One region of the Lutispora sp. QWL-02 genome, then DNA from elsewhere that is predicted to be linked to it. Evidence: a T-box and tRNA genes for the amino acid it is inferred to sense, from the RefSeq annotation. Region 1 holds a T-box; the other holds one or more tRNA genes.
The links. A T-box is a leader RNA that pairs with one kind of tRNA and senses whether it is charged. The one in region 1 lies ahead of ileS (isoleucine--tRNA ligase), so its partner is inferred to be a tRNA-Ile.
Positions count from the first base shown of each region.

Region 1 (11,876 bases):
GCCACGCTTTAATGCTTAGAGGCGGGTATATGAGATACGTTGCTAACGGTATTTATTCTTTATATACTCCTCTTCGTCGCATCACAAGAAAAATCGAACAAATCATCCGTGAGGAAATGGATGCAATCGACGGACAAGAAGTTTTGTTTCCCGTTGTTTTACCGGCATCCCTGCGGGAGGAATCGGGGAGATACACAAGCGTCGGAAGTGAGCTGCTGTGTTTCAAGGATAGGAACAGCAACCCGCTTGTTCTTGGAATGGCACACGAGGAAGCCGCAGTGCAGCTTGTGCGTGAATATGGACAGAGCTATGCAAAGTATCCTTTTATGGTTTATCAAATCCAGACAAAATTCAGGGATGAAGCTCGTCCCCGCGGCGGCCTTATCCGGGCTCGGGAATTTATGATGAAGGATGCATATTCATTCCATACATCACAGGAAGATCTTGAGCAGTACTATTATAGATGCCTGCGCGCTTATGAAAGAATATTTGCCAGGGCAGGCATTCCGGAAGTAATGTCGGTTGCCTCGGATTCGGGCATGATGGGCGGCAATATTTCTCATGAGTTTATCCTGCAGACTGATGTGGGAGAAGATTCAATTGCTGTCTGCTCCCACTGCGATTACCGGGCCAATATGGAAGCGGCAGAAAGCGTTGTACGAAATGAAACAAGTGAAGCTTCCGAAAAGATAGCACTCGTACATACTCCCGATACTCATACCATTGAAGATTTGTCTGCTTTCTTGAATATGCCGAAAGAGAAGTCCTGCAAAGCTGTTGTATATCAGAAAAACTCAACAGATGAGTATGTTGTCTTATTTATTCGAGGGGATCTGGATGCAAATGAAACCAAGCTGAAAAATTATCTTGGTGAAGATATTCGTCCCGCTGATATCACAGAAGAGTGCGGGTTGAATGCCGGATTTATCGGACCCTATAATTTGAAAGGCGATTTTATAGTTCTTTTTGATAAATCACTTAAAGGCACGAATAATCTTTCCTGCGGCGGGAATATCCCTGACCATCACTACACAGGCTTGCAGCTTGAGCGTGATTGCGGCATGATTGAATATCACGATTTTGCCAAAATCAAGGATGGAGGCATCTGCCCAAAATGCGGCAAACACACCATAGCCATTTTGCAGGGAATAGAGGTAGGCAATATTCTTCAGCTTGGAGCGAAATACTCTCAAGCAATGAATATGCAGTACCTGGATAAGGAAGGCAGTTCTCAATATCCTGTCATAGGCTGCTATGGAATAGGTATCGGCCGCCTGGCGGCAGCTGTTTGCGAAGCGCGTCATGATGCGTATGGGCCGATCTGGCCTATGTCGATAGCACCGTGGCAGGTTCATATTTGCTGCATCCGCTCAGATAATCCGGAAGCAAAGAAATCGGCAGATGAGCTGTATGAAAAATTGCAAAGCTTAAATATTGAAGTGATCTATGACGACAGAAGCGTCAGCACAGGCGTCATGTTTTCGGACGCAGATTTGCTGGGTGTTCCCGTCAGAGTCATAGTCAGTCCCCGCAACATGAAGGAAAACTGTCTTGAGATAACAACAAGAGATAAAAAGATTTCTATGAAAGTATCACTCGATAAGGCTGTTGAAGCTATTACAAGCCTGGTAAGTGAGCTGATGAACGAGGCTTGTTCAGCAAAATGAAGGATTTCAGTTTAAAACCTGCTATTGACAAAACCTGCTTCTATGACGTATAATAATATATTATTGCCAATAATGGCTATGAAGAGGACAGTAGCAGGAGAATGAGCATTCAGAGAGATAATCGGCTGGTGGAAGATTATTTGCAAAGCTCTTGATGAATATCACCTTGGAGCCGGATTCCCGAACCGGAGTAAGGAATTCCGCAGTCATGCGTTAAATTGACCGAGTGACAGCTCTTTTTAGGGCTGTAATGAGGGTGGTATCGCGTGTCCAAACGTCCCTATGGTTTTACCATAGGGTTTTTTATTATACAAAGTATACGAGGAGATGAGCGAAAATGAAATTTAAACCTCTTTCGGAAAAGCCTGTAGCAGAGAGGGAAAATCAGATAGCCCGATTTTGGGATGAGATTGATATTCTCGACAAAGTAGTTGCTAACAGAAAAGGAGCAAAGCCCTATATATTCTATGAGGGACCTCCAACAGCCAACGGCAGGCCCGGCATACATCACGTCATCGCCAGGACCCTTAAAGATTCCGTGTGCCGCTATCAGAGCATGAAAGGCCACGAAGTAAAGAGAAAGGCCGGCTGGGATACTCACGGACTGCCCGTTGAAATTGAAGTTGAAAAGCAGCTGAAGCTTTCCAACAAGCAGGAAATAGAGGATTACGGCATAGCAGAATTCAATGAAAAATGCCGTGAATCCGTATTCACCTACGAAAGACAGTGGAGGGAAATGACCGAAAGGATGGGTTATTCCATAGACTTGGATAATCCCTATATAACCTTGAACAATGATTATATAGAGAGCGAATGGTGGATACTGGACAAATTTTTTAAAGAAGGCTTGATGTATGAAGGGCACAAGATACTGCCCTACTGCAGCCGCTGCGGTACAGGCCTGGCTTCCCATGAAGTAGCCCAGGGCTATAAGGAAGTAAAGACGAACACTGTAATAGTCAAGTTCAAAAGAAAAGATGCGGAGGAATACTTCCTGGTATGGACAACAACACCCTGGACCTTGCCCTCCAACGTAGCATTGACTGTAAACCCTAATGAGACCTATCTGAAGGTAAAACAGGAGGATACTGTATATTACGTTGAAAAAAATTTATCCGGGAAAGTCCTTGGGGATAATTTCGAAGTTTTAGAGGAGCTTTCAGGCAAGGACCTGGAGTATATGGAATACGAACAGCTGATGCCTTTTGTCAAGGCCGATAAGAAAGCCTTCTTCGTTACCGTTGCAGATTATGTAACTACCGAGGACGGCACCGGCATAGTTCACACTGCGCCTGCTTTTGGCGAAGATGACTATAACACCGGCAGGAGATACGATCTGCCTGTATTCCAGCCTGTTGATGAAACGGGTAAATTTACTGCCACACCATGGGAAGGCACATTCGTAATGGATGCTGATTTGGATATAATAAAATGGCTGGCCCACGAAGGAAAGCTTTTCAAGAAAGAAAAGATGGAGCATAATTACCCTCACTGCTGGCGTTGTCAGACTCCGCTTCTCTATTATGCAAAGCCCGGCTGGTATATAGAGATGACAAAGCTGAGGGATCAATTGGTAGAAAACAACAATAAGGTAGAATGGTATCCGGACTATGTGGGAGAAAAGCGCTTTGGCAACTGGCTGGAAAATGTCAATGACTGGGCTTTGTCAAGGAACAGATATTGGGGAACGCCTCTAAATATATGGAGATGCGAGTGCGGCCACACTGCTTCCGTAGGCTCCAGAAAAGAGCTTGCAGAGAGAGCTGTGGAAGAAATAGATGAGAGCATAGAGCTTCACAGGCCATATGTGGATAATGTCCACCTCAAATGCGATAAATGCGGCGGAACCATGACCAGGGTCACAGAGGTTATAGACTGCTGGTTTGACAGCGGTGCAATGCCTTTTGCCCAGCATCATTATCCTTTTGAGAACAAGGAAAATTTCCATGAATTATTCCCTGCGGATTTCATATGCGAGGGTATAGACCAGACAAGAGGATGGTTTTACTCCCTCATGGCAATATCAACCTTTATAATGGGAACCTCTCCATACAAGAGAGTTCTGGTCAATGATCTGATATTGGATAAGGAAGGCCGCAAGATGTCAAAATCCAAGGGCAACACTGTAGATCCCTTTGAAATGTTTGACAAATACGGTGCCGATGCTTTGAGATGGTATCTGCTGTATGTATCTCCGGCATGGACGCCCACCAGATTTGATGAAGACGGCCTCAAGGAAGTTTTGAGCAAATTCTTCGGTACTTTGAGAAATGTATATTCCTTCTTCACTTTGTATGCAAATACGGACAATATAGATCCGAGGGAATTCTTCATAGAATACAAGGAAAGACCGGAGCTGGACAGATGGATACTCTCAAAATACAATAATCTGCTGGCTCAGGTGGAATATGAGATGTCTATATACGACCTGACAAAGTCAGTGAGAAAGATTCAGGACTTCGTCAACGAAGACCTCTCCAACTGGTATATAAGACGTTCTAGGAGGAGATTCTGGGAAACAGAGCTTACAGACGACAAAAAAGCGGTTTACAATACTACCTATGAAATACTTGTCGGATTGACAAAGCTCATAGCTCCATTCTCACCATTCATGGCAGACGAGATGTATAAGGATCTGACAGGCGAATTATCGGTTCATTTAGCCGACTATCCTGTTGCCGACAGATATTTGCTGGAGCCTCACATAGAAGAAAGGATGGATCTGGTGAGAGACCTGGTAAGCCTGGGCAGGTCTGCTAGAGAGCAGGTAAGGATAAAGGTTAGGCAGCCTATTTCAGAGGTGCTGATAGACGGCAAATATGAAGAACTCATATTGGATCTGGTGCCTTTGATCCAGGAGGAGCTCAACGTAAAAGAGGTTGTATTTGCAAAGCATCTTGATGAATATATGCAATTCAACCTAAAGCCAAACTTCAAGATAGCAGGGCCTGTATTGGGCTCAAGGATAAAGCTGCTGGGCAAAGCATTGGCAGCAGTTGACGGCGCAGAAGCAGTTAAGAAGCTGGAAGCGGGAGAAACATTGAAGCTTGCGGTAGATGGGGAAATCCTGGATGTAGTAAAGGATTATGTATTGATCACCATATCCGCAAAAGAAGGCTTCACTGTAGCCATGGAGAATAATCTGTTTGTGATACTGGAGACTACTCTCACCCAGGAGCTCTTGGATGAGGGCTATGCAAGGGAATTTATCTCCAAGGTGCAGCAGATGAGAAAGAACAACGGCTATGAGATGATGGACAGGATAAAGATATTCTATGATGGTGATGATGAGATAGCCAAAGCTGTCAATATCTATATGGATTATATAATGAAAGAGACTTTGGCTGATGCTTTAGAACGCACCGGGGATGACAGCTTTGAGAAGCAGGACCTGAACGGTCATGACACAGGAATGAAACTGGAAAAACTATAGGAAAAGGCCATCAAGGACAGCAATAACCTGACCTTCGATGGCTTTTATTCATATCCGGATGGCAAAGCAAATGCATATGATAAGCTGCCATGCTGATTTTTATAAATATATATGACATATAGTGCACAATATGGTAGACTATTCTCTGGAAATAAACAGTTTAGTATTTTATAAGCTTTAGGGGGATATTTTTAATATGAAATTCTTAGTTGTTGATGATTCTAGTTTTACACAAATTATGACATCAAATCTACTGAAAAAATTTTTTCCGAATGGAGATATTATCACTGCAAGGGACGGATTTGAAGGACTTGAGAAATATAAAGAGGCTAAGCCCGATTATATATTTGTAGATTTACTGATGCCTAAGTTAAATGGGATAGAATTGATAAAGAAGATTAAAGAATGTGACAAAGATGCTAAAATCTTTGTTATTACTGCAGATGTACAAAAAAGCATAAAGGAAGAGACTGAGGCTCTTGATATCAAAGCATTCATCAGTAAGCCATTTAATGAGGACAAAGGCAAATATGTTTTTAATATTATAAAGGATGATTTAAATGAATGATAAGCCTTCAATAAAGAATAAATCGCTAAAGTATGATATGCTGGCGGAGATGTTCAACATAGGTGTTGGCAAATCTGCCAGTCTGCTTTCGGAGATAATTGGCAGGAAGATATTGCTAGATGTGTCTAAAATCGAAATCTTATGCAATAAAGATAAGAATGAAAAACTGGAAGCAATTCTTTCAAAGATTTCAGATGGAGCTTTGATGGTTTCATCAATTGAATTTGAAGAAAAAATTACCGGTAAAGCTAATCTTATTTTTCCAACTAATAAAATGAGAACATTCATAAACCTTTGTATGAATCAAGAGATAGATAATTGTGGAGGCGAAATTAATTTCACCGACATTGATTTTGATGTCATTAAAGAGATTGGGAATATTGTATTGAATTCTATAATGGGGGAAATAGGTAATTTTTTGGACGTAAGTTTAAATTATTCTTTGCCCCAGGTTGAAATTTTCGATAGGAAAAGTTTTAAATCGGGAATTGAAAACACTGGATGGTCATGCATAATAATGTTGTATATATCATTCACTATTGATGGTACTGAAGTACGAGGGGCAATTATCATAAATCTTACATTGAATTCGTTAAATGAATTATTAAGAATAATAGATAAAATGGAAGAGGATCTCTATGAATAATGCAATATTTGGTATTCTTGAAAATCTAAATGAAGGAGTTATTGTACTGAATGGCAAATTGGAGGTTTTGTTTTGGAATAACTATATGGAACATATTACCGGCTTTAAACGGGAGAATGTCATATCGGAAAACCTCTATAAAGTATTGCCCGGATTAGATAAAAATTATATCAAGAAATCTTTAGAAGATGCTATGGCTAGAGGCTATAAATCTTTTTTTTCTGCTGCTATACATAAAGGATTGATAAATGAAAAATTGGAATTAAACTTGAGAATAAGCAGATATGAACAGGATGAATCAAAGCTTTTGATTATTGAATGCATAGATGTTACAAATCAATTTACCCGAATTAATCAACTTAAAGAATATATGAATGAGCTTTGCACCTTGAACAAGAAGTTGAAACAGAAAGAAAAAATGATAAAAAAGCTAGCCTACTATGATGATCTTACGGGATTGGCCAATAGAACGCTTTTTTATAAAATTGCTGAAGAATTTATTGAATTTGCAAAGAGAAATAATACCATATTAGGATTGATGTTCATTGATGTTGATAATTTTAAGTGTATAAATGATAAGTTTGGGCATGAAGCTGGGGATAAAGTTCTAGCGGAAGTTGCCAATATACTGAAGAAAACTACAAGAAAGACAGATATTGTGGCAAGATATGGCGGGGATGAATTTTTAATATTACTTCCCGGTATTAACGAGTATCGCAATTATAAAAAAATTGCCTCCAAAATTGCATGCAAAAGCAATAAAGTTTTTGTTTTTGAAGGAAATAAAATAGAAATATCCCTAAGCATAGGAGTCAGCTTTTACCCACGAGATGGATGCAGTATTGATGAGCTTGTATCAAAAGCGGACAAGGCTATGTATTGTGTAAAAAATGCGGGCGGGGATGGCTGCAAGCATTATCTTGCATAGCGGAATAAGTAAATCAAATCGCTTTATATGCCGATATAATAATTAAATTCATCTGTTCCGGATTGTAAGGAGATAACCGGATAGATGTCTTATTTAAAAATAACGCAAGGAGGCGAAGATCATGAGAATACAAAATTCTTCTGTAGCCATGGCTGGAGAATCAAGACGCATAGAGGTTTACTCAAAGGAAGAGTCGCTCAGAGCATGGGTAGATAAAGACGGAAGGCTGCCCGGCAATGCAATGGATCAAAAAAGTATCATATTAGAAATCTCGGAAGAGGCTAAGGCAATGGAGGCAAAAGCCTCTAAAATCGGAGAAGCAGAAGAAATAGAATTGGAAATCAGCGACGGTGACAAACAAAAGCTTCTTCTGATCCAAAGGATGATAGAATATCTGACGGGTAAAAAGATCAAGTTCTATCTCCCTAAAAAATTGAAGCTGGACAATCCCAATAATGCTGTCAACGGAAGCGGCCAGAACAGCGTGCAAGCAAAGCAAGGCTGGGGTATTGTTTATGAATCCAGAGAATCCCATATAGAACAAGAGAGCATGAGCTTTGCGGCTAAGGGCACAATACACACCTCAGACGGCCGGACGATATCCCTGGAGCTGAGCTTGAACGTAAGCAGATCCTTTGCATACAGCAGCAATATAAGCTTCAGAGCAGGCGATGCAGTGATGGTAGACCCCCTGGTCATCAATTTTGGGACTTCTTCGGCAGGGCTCACCGAAGGAAAGTTTCAATTTGACTTGGATGCAGACGGCAAAACTGAGCCAATATCTTTCTTATCCCAGGGAAGCGGCTTTATTGCTTTAGACATCAACAATGACGGCATTATCAATGATGGCAGTGAGTTGTTTGGGACCAGGACAGGAGACGGCTTCAAAGAGCTTTCGGTTTTTGATGAAGATAATAACGGCTGGATAGATGAAAACGACCCTATATATGAAAAGCTTCGCATATGGATTAAGGACGACAAGGGCAATGATCAGCTGCTTGCACTGGGGCAAAAGGGCGTGAGGGCCATTTATCTGGGTAATGTGGCCGCGGATTTCAGCTTGAAAAATTCGGACAATAGCACGAACGGCCAGATAAAAAGAACAGGCATATATCTGAAAGAAAACGGATCTGCCGGGACAGTGCAGCATGTTGATATTGCAATATAATGCATATTTTCATGTCTCCTAAATTATGACGTCAATGCTAATATGTATGAAAATGTATGTATAAACACAGAATAAAGCAGCAAGAATATGTATAAATTACTAAAAATGCATGGTAATATTTACTTGTTGAATTATGAACTGTAAAGATGTGTAATAAAAACACCTGCTTATACCTGAAGCAAGTGAGGGGGCTACAGCGTGGCATTGCATAAGATAAAGCTTTGGACCAGACAGCATGAAAATGTATTAAAAAGCATTGAAGCTTTTGGCATATATAGGCCTAAAAAGGAGTTCTTGGAGCAGAAATTCGATTCCATCTGGGAATATTATTCAGATGTTTACAGATGGTATGTAGAAAAAGCCGAAAGGATAGTAGCGAGGCCGAAAGGGGCGGAGTTCCCAATATGGCTCTCTGTCACATCGGATATGATGCTTCAGCCTGTGGAAAATAACGTCATAATTGAACTTGAAGCACCTATGGACAAAGTGGTTCTCACCGACTCCGAAAAATGGGGCTATGTTATGAATTATTGGTATCTGCCCATTGACAATAGCGATGAAGAAAAATTCAACGATGAGCTGAAAAGGATGGGTATAGGAGATGAATCTGAATTATACAGGGGCCACAAAGGCAACTTCTATCCCCACCTTAGAAGCAAGATAATCAGAAGCTGGGAGAGGCTTTTTGAAGGAGTGGAGGAGATAACCCCCACTACCCAGGCTACCCTATGGGAAATAAGAAAAGAATGGGTTACTGACATAACCATATAAGTAGTATAAACTAAATCTCAACTCCAAAAAATATTTCATTGAAAATCTTTAGCATAGTATAATCATGATGGCAAAAGCACTCCCATACCTTAAAGGAACTTTCTACCGGTGTATGAGCACTCTTCATATAACATTTCAAATCAATAAAATATCCAATCATTATTCTTTATTATGTACTCCTACTAAAAAAATATATTTTCCTCTTATTATAACATGCCCATATGTTAATAATAAATATTGAAGCTATTGATTATTTCTATATAGAAATATTGCTTCACTAAAAGCAAACAAGTTTACATTACAAACCATATGGAATAGTGATGAGAGGAGTGTAGCAATGAAACTGGAAATAGGTAATTTCTATGTAAAGGACATCGTGTTTGGAGCTGAAACAGAATACAAGGATGGCATTTTGACTATCAACAAAAAAGAAGCCCTCGATGTTGTTTTTGAAGATGAACATATTACAGAAGCGGATCTCCTGGTTGTTAAGCCCGGAGATATGGTTCGTCTGGTTCCTGTTAAAGAAGCTATCGAGGCAAGATGCCGTGTAGGCGGAGGCCCGGTATTCCCAGGAGTGACCGGAGAGCTTATGCAAGCCGGAGAGGGGAAAATCCACGCTCTTAAGGATTCAAGCATACTTGTAGTAGGCAGACATTGGGGAGGCTTCCAGGACGGACTCATTGACATGGGCGGGGAAGGCGCAAAATATACGTATTATTCGAAATTAAAGAATTTAGTTTTGGTTGGAGATACTGACGAAGATTTCGAGAAGAATGAACAGCAAAAGAAAAACCATGCACTAAGATGGGCCGGTATGAGACTTGCTGAATATGTAGGAAAGAGCGTTGAAAAAATGGAGCCGGAGGAAGTCGAGGTTTATGAATTGGAGGCAGTTACAAAGAGATCGGCAGAGGTTAATGAGCTTCCAAGTGTAGTTCTTGTGCTTCAGCCTCAATCACAGATGGAAGAGCTGGGATATAATGACTTAGCCTATGGGTGGGACTGCAACAGAATGCTTCCGACCTTTATGCATCCCAATGAAGTACTGGATGGAGCTATGATCTCCGGATCCTTTATGCCCTGCTCTTCAAAATGGTCAACATATGATTTTCAGAACTTCCCAATGATAAAAAGATTATATCAGGAGCACGGTAAAACACTGAACTTCCTAGGTGTTATAATGTCAAACCTGAATGTTGCTCTCGAGCAGAAGCAAAGAGCGGCTCTTTATGTGGCACAGATCGCAAAATCTCTGGGTGCTTCTTCAGCTATTGTAGCTGAAGAAGGTTACGGAAATCCTGATGCCGATTTTATCGCATGTATAGTTGCGCTGGAAGATGCCGGAGTTAAGACTGTCGGATTGACAAATGAATGCACAGGAAGAGACGGTGCTTCACAGCCTTTGGTCGCTTTGGATGAAAAGGCAAACGCCATAGTATCTTGCGGCAATGTTTCTGAGATGATCGAGCTTCCCGCAATGGAAACAGTGATAGGAGAACTGGAATCCTTGGCAAGGGATGGGCTTTCCGGCGGCTGGAGCAACGATGCAATATTGGGTCCATCGGTTAGAGCGGACGGCTCGATAATAATGGAAAACAATGCAATGTTCTGCGGAGACATGGTAGTAGGCTGGTCAACAAAGACTATGAAAGAGTTTTAAGGAGGTGTATTTTAGATGAAAAAAGCTATTTTGTATATAAATCAGTTCTTTGGACAAATAGGCGGGGAAGAAATGGCTGATCATGCGCCGGAAATAAGGGAAGGCCAGATAGGCCCGGCAATGGAGCTTCAAAAACAGCTTGGTGACGAATATCATGTCACACATACGATCATCTGCGGTGATAACTTTATGGGTTCAAGGCAGGAAGAAGCGATAAATACAATATTAGGCTTTTTAGAAGGCAAGGAGCTTGATATATTCTTTGCAGGACCTGCATTCAGAGCAGGAAGATACGGCAGTGCCTGCGGAAATATATGCAAAGCCGTAAAAGAAAAGCTCAGCGTCCCTGTTATAACTTCTATGAATGAAGAAAACCCAGGTGTTGATATGTTCAGAAAAGAAATGTATATATTTGAGGGCGGAGCCAGTGCAGCAGCCATGAGAAAAGATGTATCCGTTATGGCTAATTTTGGAAAAAAACTGATGAATGGAGAAGAACTTCTTTCAGCTTCTGAGGAAGGCTACTTCGGCAGAGGCATCAGAAAGCAGGTATACCTGAATCCTCCCGTAAATGCTGCAGATAGAGTAATAGACATGCTTCTGAAAAAGGTAAAGGGTGAAAAATACGAAAGCGAGCTTCCCATACCTCCATCAGATTTGGTATCTATAGCACCGGCTATTTCTCCGGAGGAGCTGAGCAAGCTCGAGATCGCTTTAGTTACTTCAGGCGGTATTGTGCCTGTCGGAAATCCTGATAGAATCCAGTCCGCTTCGGCTACTAAATGGGGCAAATATGATGTATCGGAGCTTTATGACCTGGCAGAGGGAGAGTTTATGACGATCCATGCCGGTTATGACCCTGCAGCGGCTAATGCCGACCCTGATGTTGTCCTTCCTTTGGATGCTCTCCGCGCTTATGAAAAAGAAGGCAAGATAGGCGGAGTCTACAAGTACTTTTATGCTACTGTTGGTACTGGTACAACGCAGGCGGAAGCTGCCCGAATGGGGAAGGAGATAGCAGCAGAGCTCTTA
Region 1 covers NZ_CM177762.1:893,043-904,918, forward strand. The annotation lists gene AC4HCY_RS04015 (proline--tRNA ligase) at 1-1,667, shown strand, start outside; T-box leader at 1,737-1,952, shown strand; gene ileS (isoleucine--tRNA ligase) at 2,005-5,100, shown strand; gene AC4HCY_RS04025 (response regulator transcription factor) at 5,297-5,668, shown strand; gene AC4HCY_RS04030 (chemotaxis protein CheC) at 5,661-6,314, shown strand; gene AC4HCY_RS04035 (sensor domain-containing diguanylate cyclase) at 6,307-7,242, shown strand; gene AC4HCY_RS04040 (SPM autocatalytic domain-containing protein) at 7,364-8,410, shown strand; gene AC4HCY_RS04045 (DUF3841 domain-containing protein) at 8,609-9,181, shown strand; gene AC4HCY_RS04050 (glycine/sarcosine/betaine reductase component B subunit) at 9,519-10,844, shown strand; gene grdH (betaine reductase selenoprotein B) at 10,860-11,876, shown strand, end outside.

Region 2 (11,876 bases), 1.8 Mb from region 1:
ATCAAAGACTTAGTATCATCGTCAAATAAATCCTGATTATTTAGAAATACATTGGTAGCATTGATCGCCAATGGGCTATCCACATATACAGGTATGCTTTTTATTTTAGAAAATTCGCTTTCCTTCATCATATTTAACATATATAAAATTTCTTGTGTTCTCCCTACGGCAAAGGAAGGTATAACTATGTTGCCGCCATTTTCGATTGTATTTATGATTATATCAAGAAGAAACAATATATTGTTCCTTGCATTATCATGAGCTTTGTTGCCGTATGTTGCCTCCATGATTAAATAATCCGCTTCATCGATTAATGACGGATTTTTCATTATAGGCATATCTTTATTGCCTAAGTCTCCTGAAAATACGAGCTTTACTGTTTCGCCTTTTTCCTTTACCCATAATTCGATTATAGCCGAACCAAGTATATGCCCGGCATCCTTATATCTGATTTTAATTTCCTCAGTTATTTCGATTATTTCATCATAGTTAATCGCCCTAAAGTATTTTAAGGAGTCCTCAGCATCAGCGGCGGTGTAAAGGGGTTCAATCAAAGGTCTGCCGGCTCTCAGTCTTTTTCTATTGGTCCATTCCGTTTCCATCTCTTGGATATATCCGCTGTCAGGCAGCATTATAGTGCATAATTCCTTAGTAGCCTTTGTAGCTAAAATCTCTCCGTTAAAGCCTTTTTTTGCTAGCAGCGGTATTCTTCCGCTGTGATCTATGTGAGCATGAGTCAATAAAAGAAAATCAATTTTTGATGGCTCAAAATCAAACATATTTCTATTTAGATCCTCTGAATCAGCATCACCTTGAAACATGCCGCAATCAATAAGTATTTTATGCTTGTCGGTATCTAATAGATAGCATGATCCTGTTACCATCTCAGCAGCGCCATAAAAACTAAGCTTCATAAATAAACCTCCAAATATGTATTAATGCGGGCAGCATATTTAATATTAATTTTTATATTCTTCTAAATAATCTAATATCCTTCTTTTTATAATTATTTCATAATTTGCGATTATGGTATTGACTTTAACTCTTTTTGAGTATATTATAAAAAAGGCTTCATAAATTGGAGACTTGAATAATAAGTGCTCACATAACACACAGAATCGGGGCATGGCGCAGCTTGGTAGCGCGCTTGGTTCGGGACCAAGAGGCCGCAGGTTCAAATCCTGTTGCCCCGACCATTAAAGCTTGATATCATAATATTCAATATAGGATTCTATAAATCTTTCTTTCTGTTCTTTATATTCTAATATTCTATTTAGTTTTCTTAAAAATCGTTCATTTTTCCACTTTTTCTTTTTTAAATATTTTTTTCTGCCCAATTTATAAAATTTATAAGGAAAAACAAGCATAGATAATATTATCTTATATTCTTTTTCATCCAATTTCCTTACATTTCTGTACTCAAATAGCATGCTTCTGCATAAATCAAAATCCCATAAATATTTTTTATTTGCCATGATTCTCCTTAGAAATTTACCCAAATCAACTAGTGGCAAATCATACAGACAACTTTCCAGATCTATCAAATAGTAGTTGTTTTGTTCATCCTTTAGGATATTTTGATAATAGAAGCTATCATGACATATATATAGTTCATTTTTATTTTTTTCGCATAGCCTGTCATAATCCGAGTTTTTTAAAATGTTTGCCGCGAGCTGAGCCTGATGAATGTAATAATCCATATTTTCATGGTATAGAATATCAAAGCTGTTCTTATCTGATTTCCTATCAAGGCTTTCCTTTATGTTGTTAAGAAAATATGTTTTTTCATTGTACAATTTGGGCAGCTTTCCTATGTTACTTTCAAGCTTAATTATCTTTGTTTGAAAGCCCTTAGCCTTATTATGAAACTCGGCCAATAGGCGTACGCTCTCCATAATGTCTCCAATATTATCAAAGTCTACTTCTGCTGCATCAATCCAATCTGCTAAATAATAGGAGGAGGATTTTCTCTTAACAAGCACCTCTCCTGAAGAACAATATAATGGATTTGTAACCTTGTTAAAGCCTTGGGCTTTAAGATGGTTCATGATGCTTATGCTCTTTATGGCCCTTTTTTCTCCGTTTCCTATTTTTTTTAGGCAATAAAAGCCTTCCTCCGCAGCTACCATGTAAATGCTCCTTATTTTTTCAACGTCAATGATATTTAAATCATAATTTTTCAATATCTTATTGACTTCCATTTGTTCTAAAAAGACCATATTTGATGATTCATATATGTGTTTTAATGCAAGATTCAAATATATCAGCTCCTATACTTATTATTGAACAAGATTTCGCCGCTCTTTGGCGCTCGCCTTAGAGCGGGTTAGCTCAGTGCTCATTACATTATATTTCGTGTTGCGGAAAGATATAATCATTAAAGCCTTATATCAAAAAATTTTAAGATAATAATATTGACATAGGGCAAAATTTATAGTAAAATCAGAACTGTCGTTTCAAAGGGCCTTTAGCTCAGTTGGTTAGAGCAACCGGCTCATAACCGGTTGGTCCGGGGTTCGAGTCCCTGAAGGCCCACCATAAATGCCTTGGTAGCTCAGTCGGTAGAGCAGAGGACTGAAAATCCTCGTGTCGGTGGTTCGATTCCGCCCCAAGGCACCATATAAAAGCAAAAAACAGAGCTATCTCTGTTTTTTTATTTATTTTGATATGTGATTGACTTCTATATCAGCTTATAAAAAAAATTTTTCAATGGCTCCATATTATATCTTTGAGCCATAATGATCTGCTCTGTGCTTCCTACAAATAGTATTCCGTTTGAGCTTAGTGCTTTGCTGAACCGGGTGTATATATTGTTTTTAGCTTCTTCAGTAAAATATATCAGCACATTCCTGCATATGATCAGATCACAGTTTTCGGGGTACTTGTCCATCAACAGATTATGTTTTCTATATTCTACGCATTTTTTAATTTCGTCTTTTATTTTATAAGTGTTTAAATTTTTTATGAAAAACTTGCTGACAAATCCATCTGGCAGATTTGCCAGGCTTTTTTCATTATAAACCCCCATTTTTGCTTTATTTATAGCATCATCGTCAATATCTGTAGCATAAATACTGATATTTTCAAGCTTCATAAATTTTGTCATCAGCATGACCAAAGAATAAGGCTCTTCTCCTGTAGAGCATGCTGCACTCCATATCTTTAAGGTCTTCCTATTTTCTAATAGCCGTGGAATTATTTCTTTCTCCAAAACCTCCCATTGGGCAGGATTTCTATAAAATTCTGATACATTAATGGTCAAATAATTGATAAATTCATTGAACAAATGGGAGTCCTGCAAAAGTGCATTATAGTATGTATCATAATCATTAAAGCTGTTTCTGGAAATCAGGGAATCAATTCTTCTTTTCATCTGTCTTTCCTTATAGCACGATAAATCTATACCGGTAAGCTTAAATATCTTCTCTTTGAATTTTTCATATCCTGTAAGCATCTATATACTCCTTATCAAATATTATAGTCATTGAACCAATTCTAACATAAAAATAACATAAAAAAAAGTCGTGATATGTTACATATCACGAAAACAGAATGTAAAGGGGGTCTCAATGTATTTTGTGAGGTCATTAACTATTATCTGCATAATCTTAAAAAAAATACATGAAATTTTTATTTTTCCAAAAAAATAATGCCAATCTGTATGAAATACAGATTGGCATGTCTTTACTCTTCTATTTCCTTTAAACTCAGGCTAAGCTTTCTTTCCGGGATATTAATATCTACAATTTTAGCCTTTACCACTTGATTTATAGTTAACACGTCCGAAGGCTTGCCTATTCTTTTGTCAGATATCTGGGATATGTGTATAAGTCCGTCAATCCCCGGTTCGACCTCGGCAAAAGCTCCAAAGGCTGCAAATCTTAATATCCTGACATTAACAATATCTCCTGTGTTATATTTGCCTTCCACTGTAGTCCACGGCTCCGGCTTTGTCTGCTTAAGACCTAAAGAGATTTTATTTTTATTGCTGTCTAAAGACAGTATCACAACTTCTACTTTATCGCCAGGTTTAACAACTTCAGAAGGATGTTCTATTCTCGACCAGGATAATTCAGAGATATGGATCAACCCATCGACGCCGCCTATGTCTACAAAGGCACCAAAATCTGTCACTCTTTTTACTTCACCTATAATTTTTTGGTCAACCTCTGCATGAGCCCAGAACTCTTTTTCCTTTGCTTCTTTTTGCTCTAATAGATGACCCTTTCTTGAAACAAGAACTTTCCTATTATCTTTATCAAACTCTATGATTTTGACGTCAACTTTGCTATTTTTATATGACTCCAAATCATTAACATATCTCAAATCAAATAAGGAAGCGGGCATAAACGTTCTTATGCCGAATATCTCAACAATTCCTCCGCCTTTTACTATTTCTTTGACAATACCGGGCACGGAACTATTTTCATTATATGCATATTCTAGCTTATACCAATTTTTATCTGCATCTACTAATTTTTTTGATAGTACGACATTGCCTTCTCCATCATTTATGCTGACTACCTTAACTTCTATCTCGTCTCCTACTTTTACCAGTTCAGATATTTTTAAATCCATGTCCCAAAATAAGTCTTCTTTCTTAACAATTCCATCAGCTTTGTAGCCTATATTAACAATCACCTCTTCATCGTTTAAGGATAAAACAATGCCTTTTACTGTTTCTCCAGGATGAAGGGATTTAAAACTTTTCTCATATTCCTCCATAATATTTTCATTACTAAAATCTTGCATTTTTTCTATAACCTCCTTAATTATCCAATCAGGCGTAGAAGCACCTGCTGCAATTCCTATAGTTTCCGCCTTCATGATATTTTCTTTCAGTAAATCCTCAGCAGTTTCAATATGATAAGTTTCCGGGCAAACATTTTTGGAGATTTCATACAGTTTAAGAGTATTGGAACTATTAAACCCGCCAATTATTATCATGGCATCAACCTTTTCTGCTAAATCCGCCACAGATTTCTGTCTGTTTTCTGTAGCACTGCAGACGGTATCAAAAATTTCAGTATTTTTAAATTTATCTTTAACCCTTTCCTTAATTCTATGCCAAAGATTTTTTGAAATAGTTGTTTGTGCAACTAAACATATTTTATCATAATAAGTGAGTTTGTCCACCATTTTTTCATCATCCAATATAATAGCCTCATTATTGCACCATCCGTTTATTCCAATAACTTCAGGGTGGTCCTTGTCACCAGCGATCATAATTTTATAGCCGTCATTATATTTTTCCTCCACAATTCTGTGGATTCTGGATACGAATGGACAGGTGCAGTTTACATATTTTAAGCCTTTAGAAGCTATACCTTCAAAAATTTTCTTCGGTGCTCCATGAGATCTTATTACAACCAATGAGTCTGGCCCCATATCTTCAGCAAGATTTTCAATTTCAATAACTCCCTTTTTTCTTAATTCTTCTGTAACTTGCTTATTATGGATCAAGGGGCCGTATGTATATACCTTTTTTTGCTTATTTTCTTCTATGGTTTTCAAAGTTTCAGCTACGGCGTTTTTTACCCCGAAACAGAAACCTGCATTCCTATCTAAAATTATTTTCATATGCTCACCTATAGTTTTTTTATTTTTTTCATTATCTCTAGGCTTATATCCTTATAATCTTCATTTTTTAGCTTTGTATCGAAATGTTCGCTCAAATTTATAGCTTTGCCGATCACAATATCAGTTCTATGGAATATTTTATAATCAGTCTTTATGGCCACGGGAACAATCGGCCTCTTAGATTTAATAGCAAGCATAGCAATGCCTGGTTCAGCCTTTAGCTCCCCTGTGGTATTTCTGGTCCCCTCCGGGAATATGCCAATATTTTGTTGAGTTTGGAGCAGCTTCAAAGAGGTTTTTATGCTTTTCAAATCCGCCTCCCCCCTTTTAACAGGAAAAGCTCCAAGCCCTTTTAAAACAAAAGCCACCAACTTATTTTTAAACAGCTCGTTTTTGGCCATAAAATATATTTTCTTAGGCATATTTACCCCTAGAAGAATAGGATCTATGACTCTAGCATGATTCCCGCATACAATGTATCCATTTTCTTCAGGCAAATTATCCAAGCCTTCGACCCTGACAACATAAAATATATTAAATAACGGCTTAAGCAAAAGTTTTATTATTTGGTAAAACACCTCATACATCCCCCTTAATAGAAATATGATATAACATTTCTGCTATGACCTCATCTATGTTTTTTCCTGTTGTGTCGATCAATATAGCGTCTTCAGCCTGCCTTAAGGGGGAAGCCTCCCTATGAGCATCTATATAATCTCTTTCTATTATTTGATTCTTTACTTCTTCGAGAGTGTATTTATTCTTATCGCAAAGTTCATTATATCTCCTTTTGGCTCTTTCTTCTACAGAAGCGGTCAGAAAAAATTTAATATATGCTCGAGGAAAAACTGTTGTTCCTATATCTCTTCCATCAACAACAACATTTTTGTTTTTAGCTATCTTTCGCTGTATACTTACAATAATTTCTCTTATCTCCGGAATCATAGCAATATAAGAAACTTTTGAGCTCACAAAGGCCTCTCTTATCTCTGAGCTTACATCCTCACCATCTAGATATATACTATTATTTATAAAATCCAAAGAAGAGTTCTTAGCATAGTATAGAATATTCTTCACATCGTCCGCTTCTATTCCGCATTTGAGGACCTTTAAAGTAACGGCTCTAAATAATGCGCCTGAATCTATATAAGTATAGCTGATTCTTTCAGACAGTCTTCTTGCTACAGTGCTCTTACCCGCTCCTGCAGGTCCGTCTATAGCAATAACCTTATTGTTCAAAGCAATAACCCCCTATTTAAGCTTGACCCTCCCTAAAACAACAATATTGCCTTCTATTCTGTATCTCATTCCTTTTTTAGGGAAAATGATATTTTCTGAGGTGTTTTCAATGTTTATATTGATATACTTCTCGCTGTCTATCCCATCAATTTCTATGATATCATTATTCCTAACATTAAGTTCTATATAGGCATTATCCCCCCCTTCCTTCATTTCCCCATTGATGAACACTCTTAAGAAAGCAATATCAGCTTTGCTGTCAGCAGTTATTTTTATCTGGCCTTTTGATTCATAGTGATAATTCTCAACCACTGATTTGCCTTCCAATTCCATTGTAATGTTTTGGGGCAATATATCAATATCAATGGCTATAACAGACTGAACCGCTATAGTTAATAAAGATAAGATCAGAAGCATTTTCGTTAAGCTATTGCCCAGTCTTTCCCACGTTATTATATATTGATATTTTTTTTTATCCAGTCTTGAGTTCATAACAGAGCCTCCTGAAGGAATCATACTGCTAACTATTATAATGCTCAAAAATGTCAATTTATAGTCAACAATTTAAACCGGCAGTATATCCTGTTGAGAAAGCAATCTGCAAATTATAGCCTCCTGTAAATGCGTCTACATCCAGCACTTCGCCGGCGAAATATAATCCTTCAGCCAGCTTCGATTCCATTGTCCTGGGATTGACCTCTTTGATATTTATACCTCCTGAAGTTATTATGGCCTCTGAAATAGGCCTGGTACCTAGAATTTCAAATTTCATATTTTTAAGTAAATCAATCAATGCTCTTCTTTCTTCTTTCGATATCTGATTCACCGGTTTATTTTCGGGTATACCTGATAATTTAATGATTACAGGTATAATTTTTTTTGGCAGGAGATCATCCAATGAGTTTTTAAATTGCTTATTTATGTTCATATCAAAATCTCTTAATATCCTTTTATCTAATTCATCATCAGTCAAGCCGGGTTTAAGATCGATGCATATAAAAGTCCTATGGTTTTTAAATACTCTTTCTGAAATGTAGAAGCTTGCAGACAAAATCAAAGGACCTGATAAACCATAATGGGTGAATAACATTTCTCCTATTTCTTCAAATAATATTTTACCATCGCAAACAGCTCTTACAGCTACATTTTTTAATGATAAACCTTGAATTTCTTTTATGTATTCTTCTTTGACGACCAAAGGGACTAAAGAAGGTTTCAGATTAGTAATTTCATGCCCTGCACTTTTTGCAAATTTATAGCCGTCACCCGTGGATCCTGTCAGTGGATAAGAAAGGCCTCCTGTTGCTATTATAACAGCAGAGCTTTTGATCCTTTCTCCGCTTTCAAGCACCACTCCTTCGGCTACGCCGTCTTGGATATCAATGGATTTAACCGAGGTATTTAATTTGATAGATACATTATTTAATTGCATATGCTTTTCAAGGGCCTTAATAACATCGCTGGATTTATCTGACACAGGAAATACCCTTCCGCCTCTTTCAACCTTAGTCCTTAAGCCTAATTCAGAAAAAAAATTTATAAGGTCATCATTGAACAAATTGTTAAAGCAGCTGTATAGGAATTTAGGATTTCTGGTTATATGCATAATAAAATCATCTTTTTCAGCAGAGTTGGTTATATTGCAGCGTCCTTTTCCTGTAATATATAATTTCTTGCCTAATCTATCGTTCTTTTCTATTAATAAGGTATTCCTGCCTCTTGAGCCTGCAATTCCCGATGCCATCATGCCTGAGGGCCCGCCGCCGATAACAATAACATCAAATGCCATAAAACAACCCCATTCCGAAAAATAAATCTATAATATTATATCATATTATTGAAAAACTAAACTTGAAGTCATAAAAAAAACCTGTTATAAAAACAGGTTTTTTTATGACCATAAGAGATTTAGTACCATCCTCTAACTTTCATTGCAGCCGCAACTTTCTTTACAGAGTGCATATAGGCTGCAGTTCTCATAGGTACATTATATTCTTCTTTGATCTTATAAATAGCATTGAATGCGTCAACCATTGCTCTTTCTTCTTTTTCTTCAACTTCTTCTTCTGTCCAATAATAGCCGTATAGGTTTTGTACCCATTCAAAATATGATACGGTAACGCCGCCAGCATTTGTGAGTATATCAGGCGTCAACAGTATACCTCTTCTGTTTAAAACTTCATCTCCATCAGGAGTGGTAGGCCCATTGGCTGCTTCGCATACGAACTTAGCTTGAATTGTCTCTGCAACGTCTGCAGTTATCTCATTTTCAAGAGCGGCAGGAACCAAAATGTCTACAGGCAATGCAAAGAACTCAGATTTCGTGATCTCCTTAGACCCTGGGAAACCAACAATAGTCTTATTCTTTCTCATATAATCAACTAAAGCATGCATATCAAATCCGTCTTCCTTGTAAACTGTTCCATTCCATTCACAAACAGCCACAACTTTTCCGCCGAGCTTTTCCATATTGTATCCGGTATGGCTTCCAACATTTCCTATGCCTTGCAATGCAATAGTCGCACCATTAAAGTTTATTCCCAATCTCTTAGCAGCTTCTCTGGCAGTTACTGCAACACCAAAGCCTGTAGCTGCAGTTCTTCCCTTTGATCCACCAAATTCTACCGGTTTTCCGGTAATAACACCTAAAGCGCTTCTGCCTACTAATTTGTTATATTGATCAACCATCCAAGCCATAATCTGGCCATTGGTATTTACATCAGGAGCCGGAACGTCTACTTGTTCTCCCAATAATTTATAAGTAGCATCTATGTAGCCTCTAGATAATCTCTCTAATTCGCCTTGTGATAAGGTTTTAGGATCGACTATTATACCACCCTTGCCACCGCCATATGGAATACCGGTAACACAACATTTAAATGTCATCCATATAGATAGTGCCATTACTTCATCTCTGCTCACATTAGGATGGAACCTGATACCGCCTTTTGTAGGACCAACAGCGTCATTATGCTGAGCTCTGTAGCCAGTAAATACCTTAACGCTACCGTCATCCATCTTTACAGGGATAGCAACTTCCAGAACTTTTAAAGGCTGCTTTAATATTTCGTATACATCTGCTTCTAAACCTAATCTGTCACATGCTTCTTTTACCTGTTTCTGAGCGTTTAAGAATGGATTTAAATTATCTTGGTGTGCCATATTTTAATAGACCTCCTAATAACATAATATATAATCTAAAGCAGTCTGCCTGCTCTAAATATCATGAAGCAACTTTGGCCATTCACCTTAACATATTCTATATGGTTAGCTGAAATCCTCCTGATTATTAAAATAATTTAATATATTGGCTATTTACCGCTTTTTTCCTTATTCGAATATACATTGTATTGTTCCCAAATATCTTCAAGTTTGGCAAAGGAAGATGCAACTTTATTTTTTTCTTTAATACCAACTGCTACTATTAACGCATTAAGCAAGCTTAGGGGAGCAACCAAGGAATCTACAAAGGATTCCATGTTGCTCTTTGCAGTAAGAGTAAAATCTGAGTTTGCCGCCAAAGGTGATAAAATACTGTCAGTTATCGCAAGAACCTTTGCACCTTGTGACTTTGCGTAATGGAGAGCTTCAATGGTTTTTGATGAATACCTGGGAAATCCTATACCAATAACCAAATCATCCTTATCTACTCTGAATAGCATTTCAAAAGTATCTGAAATAGATCTGCTTGTAATGTATACATTATCCCTGATCAAATTGAGATAAAAGCCTAAAAAATCAGCTAAAGTAGTAGAACTTCTCAATGCCACAATATAAATATGCTTTGCTTCAGTGATAGACTTTACTGAAGCTTCAAAAACCTTGTAGTCAATGCTGTCCATTGTTATTCTTAAATTGTCTATATCTGCTTTTAGCACCTTTTTTAAAGTGTTTTCCTCACTAGAATAGTCTGCCGACATTTCTATTCTTTGTACGGTAGTCAAACGGGTCCTTATCATTTCCTGAAGTTCACTCTGCAATTGCGGATAGCCTTCAAAATCAAGAACATTTGCAAATCTTACTACTGTAGATTCACTAACGCCTACTTTTTCTCCCAACTTTGCGGCAGTCATAAAAGCAGCCTTATCATAATTGTCCATAATATACTGAGCAATCATCTTCTGCCCTTTACTTAACCTTTGAAAGCTCAATTGTATTTTCTTCATTAAATCTTGATTTTCACTCATTTAACCTACCCCATTACTTTTTAGCATTTTCCCCCATTGCATATCCCATTTCCAGTGCTTTTTTATTCAGCTCTTCCGTGCCCTTTGGAACACGATCCAATACTGCTTCTTCCAATGCTTCCTTAGATACTATCTGAGTAAGAGCAACCAAAACGCCCAGAGCTACGATGTTAACAACCATTGGCTTGCCTATTACATTTACAGCAGTATCGATTATAGGTACCGAATATATTTTATTATTAGCACTTTGTGAATTCACTATGTGATCTACGATTATTATGCCGTCTTCTTTTATTCCTTTACCGTATTGATCAAAAGACTTCTGAGTCAGAGACAAAAATATATCGCAATTTCTTACCTTAGGAAAATCTATTTTTTCTGTAGAAATGATTACTTCAGCCTTACTGGCTCCGCCTCTTGCTTCCGGTCCGTAGGATTGAGTTTGAACAGCATTTTTGCCGTCGATTATAGCAGCTTCCGCCAAAATAATCCCTGCAAGAATAAGTCCCTGTCCACCTGAACCGCTCAATCTTATTTCATGCTTATCCATTCAATATCACTCCTTTATAAACCTATCGATGATCTTTTGGTATTCACTTGTATACTCAGGCTCCGGACTATTTTTGAATTCTCCTATAAGGAATTTTCCTTCCAATGCTTCCGGAGTCATCTTAGAAGCAGCAGATATATTAACTGCATGATCTTTCTGCCATTCCAACATATCAACGGCCGATCCCTTTTTGTTCTTTCTTCCATAGTAAGTTGGGCATGAGCTAACAGCTTCAATCAAAGAGAATCCATCATTTTTCAAACCGTTTTCAATCAAAGAAATAAGAAGGTTTGTATGATAAGCTGTTGATCTGCCGACAT
Region 2 covers NZ_CM177762.1:2,719,587-2,731,462, reverse strand. The annotation lists gene AC4HCY_RS12845 (MBL fold metallo-hydrolase) at 1-914, opposite strand, end outside; tRNA gene AC4HCY_RS12840 (tRNA-Pro) at 1,120-1,196, shown strand; gene AC4HCY_RS12835 (CotS family spore coat protein) at 1,197-2,258, opposite strand; tRNA gene AC4HCY_RS12830 (tRNA-Ile) at 2,462-2,538, shown strand; tRNA gene AC4HCY_RS12825 (tRNA-Phe) at 2,544-2,619, shown strand; gene AC4HCY_RS12820 (CheR family methyltransferase) at 2,681-3,454, opposite strand; gene AC4HCY_RS12815 (bifunctional 4-hydroxy-3-methylbut-2-enyl diphosphate reductase/30S ribosomal protein S1) at 3,685-5,580, opposite strand; gene AC4HCY_RS12810 (lysophospholipid acyltransferase family protein) at 5,589-6,158, opposite strand; gene cmk ((d)CMP kinase) at 6,160-6,819, opposite strand; gene AC4HCY_RS12800 (hypothetical protein) at 6,832-7,311, opposite strand; gene AC4HCY_RS12795 (BaiN/RdsA family NAD(P)/FAD-dependent oxidoreductase) at 7,376-8,608, opposite strand; gene AC4HCY_RS12790 (Glu/Leu/Phe/Val family dehydrogenase) at 8,728-9,981, opposite strand; gene AC4HCY_RS12785 (MurR/RpiR family transcriptional regulator) at 10,131-11,006, opposite strand; gene AC4HCY_RS12780 (2-oxoacid:acceptor oxidoreductase family protein) at 11,020-11,556, opposite strand; gene AC4HCY_RS12775 (2-oxoacid:ferredoxin oxidoreductase subunit beta) at 11,563-11,876, opposite strand, start outside.
Region 2: it encodes a tRNA-Ile, which carries the amino acid that the T-box ahead of ileS (isoleucine--tRNA ligase) is inferred to sense. The anticodon was not compared.